DNA from 3 places in the Streptosporangium sp. NPDC049644 genome. Region 1 is predicted to be linked to each of the others. Evidence: predicted binding sites of a transcription regulator. Region 1 holds the regulator's gene; each other region holds the start of a gene.
What was found. Region 1 encodes HrcA, which represses chaperone genes, less so after heat shock. Its sites were predicted from a motif close to TTGGCACTCTCNNNNNGAGAGTGCCAA; they were not measured.
Positions count from the first base shown of each region.

Region 1 (2,264 bases):
GGATCCCGATGCCGGGCACCGCGAACAGGGCGATCACCCCGCCGACCAGTGATCCGGCGGCGAGTTCCCGGCCCACGCCGAACGTGGTGCCCTCCGCCGGGTCGGCGGTGCAGTTGACCTGGTAGTCGCCCGCCTGCTCCACGCCGATCTGCAGGCCCATCTCCCAGACGACGCCGTCGGAACCCGACACGGTCTGCTGGACGAGCGGCTTCTGCAGGCTGGGCGTGCCGGTGCCGCCGGTCAGCGTGCACTCGAAATTGGTGGGTCCACTGGTGGAGACATAGATGGCGGGCTTGTCGGCCGGGTCGAGCGTGACCGTCGTGTTTTCGCCGGGGGCGAACGTCTTCGTCGGTGCCGCGCTGGTGACCGCGCCCAGCACGCCACCCGCGAAGCCGCCGATGCCGACGATGATGCTGACCAGGGCGAGCAGCCACACCCCGACGATCCATCCGATACCGGGCTTGATCTTCCCGCTGGGGGGCGGGCTCTGCGGGGCGCCGTAGCCGGGAGGTGCGTAACCGTAGGAGGGGCCGTTCTGGTGGGGCTGCTGACCATACGGCTGCTGGGGGGAGCCGTAACCGGGGCCGCGGGAGGCGTCGCCCGGAAAAGAACCAAAATCATTGGACATGTACGAATTGTGGCGGGAACCGGTTGAAACGCGATAGCAGTTGACTTGCCAATGGCTTGGCGTCATCATCCGCACCTCTTGCTTATCGCGCCTTCCGCACGGGGGCCGTACACTTGGCACTCGGGAACACAGAGTGCCAGACCTCGTGTTTCCCATCTGAACGCAGGCAGGGAGGTGACCACGTTGGTCGACGACCGGAAGCTCGCCGTGCTTCGCGCCATCGTCGAGGACTACGTGTCCACCAACGAGCCGGTGGGTTCGAAGGCTCTCGCGGATCGGCACAGTCTGGGGGTGTCCCCGGCGACGATCCGTAACGACATGGCGGTGCTGGAGGAGCAGGGCTACATCGCCCAGCCCCACACCAGCGCCGGTCGGGTGCCCACGGACAAGGGCTACCGGCTCTTCGTCGATCGGCTCTCGCAGGTGAAACCCCTGTCGAGCGCGGAGCGCAAGGCCATCGAGAGCTTTCTCGCGGGTGCGGTGGACATCGACGACGTCGTCATGCGGACGGTGCGGTTGCTTGCCCAGCTCACCCGGCAGGTCGCCGTGGTGCAGTACCCGACACTGACCAACTCGACGGTCCGGCACGTCGAGCTGGTGCCGCTGAGCGAGCGCCGGCTGATGTTCGTGCTCATCACCAACACCGGCCGGGTGGAGCAGCGCGTGGTCGAGCTGCCCGACGTCGTGGACGAGCAGCGGGTGGCCCATCTGCGAGCGATGCTCAACACCTCCCTTGACGGGTGCGGGCTCACCAGCGTTCCCGACAAGGTCGCCGACCTGCCGGAGCGGCTGCCCGCCGAGGATCGGCCGCTCGCGGCCACGATCCTGTCCGTGCTGCTGGAGTCCCTGGTGGACAGGCACGATGAGAAGATCGTTTTTGCCGGGGCCGCCAACCTCGCGGGAGCCGACTTCACGGTCGGGCTCCGCGATGTGCTGGAGGCGCTGGAAGAGCAGGTCGTGCTCATGCGACTGCTCGGTGAGACCTCCGACCTGTCGGCGCTGACCGTGCGGATCGGCTCGGAGAACCCCTACACCGGACTCCAGGGCACGTCGATCGTCGCCGCCGGATACGGTTCTGGGGACAAGCAACTGGCCCGGCTAGGTGTGCTGGGCCCGACGCGGATGGACTACCCGGTCACGATGGGCGCGGTGCGCGCGGTGGCACGCTACGTCAGCCAGATCCTGGCTGCATCATAAGAGGTCAACGAAAAGTGGCTAAGAGCGACTACTACGGCACCCTCGGGGTGCGCCGTGACGCCAGTGCGGAAGAGATCAAGAAGGCGTACCGACGTCTGGCGCGCGAACTGCATCCTGACGTCAACCCCGACCCCGAGACTCAGGAGCGCTTCAAGGAGATCACACAGGCCTACGAGGTCCTGTCCGACTCCAGCAAGCGGCAGATGTACGACATGGGGGCCGACCCGTTCGCCTCGGGCGGCGCGGGGGCCGGTGGCTTCGGTGCCGGCTTCCCGTTCAGCGACATCATGGACGCCTTCTTCGGCGCGGCCGGTGGCGGCGGCGGGCGTGGACCCCGCTCGCGTGCCCGTCGCGGACGCAACGCCACCATCCGGGTCGAGCTCGACCTGCGCGAGTCGGGCTTCGGCACGACCCGCGAGCTGGTCGTCGACACCGCGGT
Region 1 covers NZ_JBFAOJ010000007.1:130,889-133,152, forward strand. Annotated here, with positions in the region: gene AB0J58_RS06140 (hypothetical protein) at 1-628, opposite strand, end outside; gene hrcA (heat-inducible transcriptional repressor HrcA) at 812-1,825, shown strand; gene dnaJ (molecular chaperone DnaJ) at 1,840-2,264, shown strand, end outside.

Region 2 (2,264 bases), on a different contig from region 1:
ATGTGGGAGATGAGGACGTCCGCTTCGCCGACAACCTCGACACGGCCACGCCCTCCGGCGTCCAGGTCTCCATCATCCCGGCGGTCGCCGGGGGCTGAGACCCCGCCCCCGCACCGCGCCGGTCGCACCCGCCTCACCCTCCCGGGGGCGCTCACGACACCCTCCCCATGACACCCGCCCGGCTCCGGCCGTGTGCGGGTGTCATGCTTTGTGGCGTAAACCGGTATTCGCGGTGGGGAAAGATAATGTAATCTTTAACTAACTAATAGTGATAGTCAAACTGTGTTCTCGTACTAAATGCTCTTGTAAAGAGCTAGTTTGGTGCTTGACTCTGTTGCCCAACCGGTTCCCACAGGTATGGTCGAGGACGATCGATGTGGCGAAGTCTGCCCCGGAGATTGAGGACTTCGCGAGAGGAATGGGCGTCGTCCTTAAGTCCAGTAAGAGGAGTCGCAAGTGGCGCAGGGCACCGTCAAATGGTTCAACGCGGACAAGGGCTACGGCTTCATCGCGGTAGACGGTGGTAAGGATGTGTTCGTCCATTACTCCGCGATCATGATGGATGGCTACCGTGCACTCGAGCAGGGCCAGCGAGTCGAGTTCGAGATCACCCAGGGGCAGAAGGGTCCCCAGGCGGAGTCCGTCCGGGCGGTCTGACATGGCCGTCCCGTGAACCCGCGGGGAGGGGCCGGTGGATCCCGCGGCAGCGCAGTCCGCCGGATCCACACCACCTAGGCCCGGCTCGCCTCCCCAATCGGCGAGCCGGGCCTTCGCTTTGCGCGGAACACGCGCCCGCGTGACGCGGCGCATACGCTGACGTGGCCCGGAGCGGACGCCCGCTCCGGGCGCGACGCAGGTCAAGGGATCGTGGCTTGCACTCGGCAAGGTAGAGTGCTAAACACATTGTTGGCACTCACGCATAGAGAGTGCCAACCCTGGATCGAGGCGATGGGGCCCGCCGAACGGAGTCGTGGGCCCGCATGCCGTCGCGGGCGTCGGCTCGGTCCGGTGCAAGCCACCCTGTCTCTGGGAGGTCTAGCCGTATGGCAGCCAAGATGATCGCGTTTAACGAGGACGCCAGGCGCGGTCTCGAGCGTGGCATGAACCAGCTCGCGGACGCCGTCAAGGTGACCCTCGGCCCCAAGGGCCGCAATGTCGTTCTGGAGAAGAAGTGGGGCGCCCCCACCATCACCAACGATGGTGTCTCCATTGCGAAGGAGATCGAGCTCGAGGACCCGTGGGAGAAGATCGGGGCCGAGCTCGTCAAGGAGGTCGCCAAGAAGACCGACGACGTCGCGGGTGACGGCACCACCACCGCCACCGTGCTCGCTCAGGCTCTCGTACGCGAGGGTCTCCGCAACGTCGCCGCCGGCGCCAACCCGATGTCCCTGAAGAAGGGCATCGAGGCCGCCGTCGAGCGCGTGTCGGAGGAGCTGTCCAAGCTGGCCAAGGACGTGGAGACGAAGGCGCAGATCGCCTCCACCGCCTCCATCTCCGCGGGCGACCCGCAGATCGGCGAGATGATCGCCGAGGCGATGGACAAGGTCGGCAAGGAAGGCGTCATCACCGTCGAGGAGAGCAACACCTTCGGCCTTGAGCTCGAGCTCACCGAGGGCATGCGCTTCGACAAGGGCCTCACCTCGATGTACTTCGTGACCGACCCGGAGCGTATGGAGGCCGTCCTCGACGACCCGTACATCCTGGTCGTCAACTCCAAGGTGTCCGCCAACAAGGACCTGCTCCCGGTTCTCGACAAGGTCGTGCAGGCCGGCAAGCCGCTGCTGATCATCGCCGAGGACGTCGAGGGCGAGGCCCTGGCCACCCTGGTCGTCAACAAGATCCGCGGTCTGTTCCGCTCGGTCGCCGTCAAGGCGCCCGGTTTCGGTGACCGTCGCAAGGCCATGCTGGGTGACATCGGCATCCTGACCGGTGCCCAGGTCATCAGCGAGGACCTCGGCCTCAAGCTGGAGTCCACCACCCTGGACCAGCTCGGCCGTGCCCGTCAGGTCATCGTCACCAAGGACGAGACCACCATCGTCGACGGTGCCGGCGACGCCGAGCAGATCGCCGGCCGGGTCAACCAGATCCGCGCCGAGATCGACAACACCGACTCCGACTACGACCGCGAGAAGCTCCAGGAGCGTCTCGCCAAGCTGGCCGGCGGCGTGGCCGTCATCAAGGCCGGCGCGGCGACCGAGGTCGAGCTCAAGGAGCGCAAGCACCGCATCGAGGACGCCGTTCGCAACGCGAAGGCGGCCGTCGAG
Region 2 covers NZ_JBFAOJ010000037.1:4,322-6,585, forward strand. Annotated here, with positions in the region: gene AB0J58_RS21420 (MoaD/ThiS family protein) at 1-98, shown strand, start outside; gene AB0J58_RS21425 (cold-shock protein) at 457-657, shown strand; gene groL (chaperonin GroEL) at 1,044-2,264, shown strand, end outside.
Region 2: a site for HrcA is predicted at 907-933, ahead of groL (chaperonin GroEL). Genes of this name have one in related genera too.

Region 3 (2,264 bases), on a different contig from region 1:
CGCTCGCCGTCCAGCGGGGTGCCGGGGATGTAGCGGGGGGCGACGACCAGCGGGAAGCGGAAGGTGGCCGCGCCGTCCTCGTACGGGAGCGGCTGGTTCAGCGTGAGGTGGACGGTGACCCGCTCGCCGGGCACGATGTTGCCGACCCTGATGGTGAAGACGTCGGGGCGGTCCTCCTCGGCGATCGCAGCCCGCCTGCCCTGGGCGATCGCCTGGTCGTAGTCGGCCCTGGCCTGGCCGCGCTCCTTGAGCACGCCCTCGATGACCCGCCCGTCGGCCTCCATCCTGAAGGCGGTCACGGCGGCGCGGTCGGGCAGCGGGAAGACGTACGTCGCCTCCAGCGCCACGTCGTGCGGGTTGTGGAAGCCCTGGACCACCTCGACCCCGGCCATCAGGCCGGACACGGCGGCGGTCACGTCCACGCTCTCCAGCGGCAGGTTGCCGCGTTCGGTGGTGAGCGTCCCCAGCCCGGCGTCCGGGACGGGCGAGCACTCCTCCGGTGACAGTGTTGCGATCGAGGTAATCATGGTTGCGTTCCTTCCGGAGGTGTGAGGCCGCGTTCGCGCAGGAGCGACAGGAGCTCCCGTGACGCGGCGGCTATCTCGGCGAGGTCGTCGGGTGAGGGGGTGCGTCCGCCGCTGCCGCCGCCGTCGAGCAGCAGCGTCACGCCGTCCGCCAGGCGTACGCCGTGCACGATCACCGCGGGCGGCCGGGTTTCCGCGGCCGGACGGGGGGCCGCCGGACGGGGCGGGGGCGTTGCGGGTGTGCCCGCCCGGGGCACGGGCCGACGGGACGGGGCCGGGCCGTGCGCGGCCCGGCCGGGTGTGGTCTGGCCAGGTGTGGTCTGGCCGGACGGGGCGGGGCGGGGCTCTGCCCGGCCGGGTGGGGGCGTGGCCCCGCCGGACGACGCCGGAAGGGGCGAGGTGTCGGCGGGGGCGGGTTTCGGTGGTGGCACGGGTTTCCGCGGTGCGGTGAGGCCGGTCTCCGCCGGAGCCGAGGACGGCTCGGCCCAGAAACGCGGGCGTGCCGTCCTGGGGGAGAGAGCCTCGGTGGGGTGCTCTGGCGACCGCTCGGGGATGCGGGCGATCGACTCCAGGGTCTGGTCGGTGGCCCCGGTCAGCTCGGCCTGGATCTCGGCGATGGTCCGGCCGTCGGCCTGGCGCCGCTTGACCGCGATGAGCTGGAGCAGGTGGCGCCTGCCGTACAGGGCCACCCGGCCGCGCCGGGCCAAGGGGGGGTCGAGTAGGCCGATCGTGGCGTACCACCGGATGAGTCGCTCGTTGGGCACGTCCCTGACCCGCCCGTTGAGCCGGGCGGTGGGGGTCAGAGCCGCGGACGCCCGCTCAGCCAGTTCACCGATGGTCCATTCCATGTATCGATAGTGACACTGTCATCATGACACTGTCAATTTAAGAAGCTGGATAGGGATGCGGATAGGTGGGTACGGACATTTCGTAGCAAACGGGAAACCGAGCTCGAAATAGGGGGAAAATTTCATGTCCTCGATCACCAGTCCACTCAAGCCAGAAGACAAGAAGGTCGTCGGCCAGGTGCTCCAGGGCGCGCTCGTCGACCTGCTCGACCTGTCGCTCCTGACCAAGCAGGCCCACTGGAACGTGATCGGCCATAACTTCCGCACACTGCACCTGCAGCTCGACAAGATCGTCTCGTCTGCCAGGAAGCACGCGGACACCGTCGCCGAGCGCGCGGTCGCCATGGGGTGCAACCCCGACGGCCGGTCCACCACGGTCGCGAACCACACCGAGGTGCCGCAACTGGAGGCGGGTTACATCAACGACGGCAAGGTCGTCGCCGCCATGACGGACATTCTCGGGTCCATCATCCGCCGGATGCGCGAGCGGATCGCCGCCACCGAGAAGCCCGACCTGGTGACCCAGGACCTCCTGATCGAGATCACTCAGGACCTGGAGAAGCACCACTGGATGATCGAGGCCCAGCGCTAGATCGTCTCACCAAGGCGCCCCGGCCCGCCGGCCGGGGCGCCTTCGGTGTTCTCCGGAGTCCTTCTTTCGGCGGCGACGTCATCGGGACCGGCACCAAGCCCTTCCGCCTGGCCCAGATCCAGGCGCGCGGCGAGAGAGCACCTTTTCACGGCGATGCCGCCGGGCGGGTCGATGCAGGACCTCAGGCGCCGACCAAGGGCATCGACCTACACCGGTGCGGCCGACCCCTCCGGCCATGGGCAGACGTCACATGCCCGCTCACATGCCTGGTCGGCACAGTGACCCTAACGGCCACCCGGA
Region 3 covers NZ_JBFAOJ010000016.1:97,973-100,236, reverse strand. Annotated here, with positions in the region: gene AB0J58_RS12490 (VIT domain-containing protein) at 1-527, opposite strand, end outside; gene AB0J58_RS12485 (MerR family transcriptional regulator) at 524-1,372, opposite strand; gene AB0J58_RS12480 (DNA starvation/stationary phase protection protein) at 1,497-1,964, shown strand.
Region 3: a site for HrcA is predicted at 1,382-1,408, ahead of AB0J58_RS12480 (DNA starvation/stationary phase protection protein). Genes of this name have one in related genera too.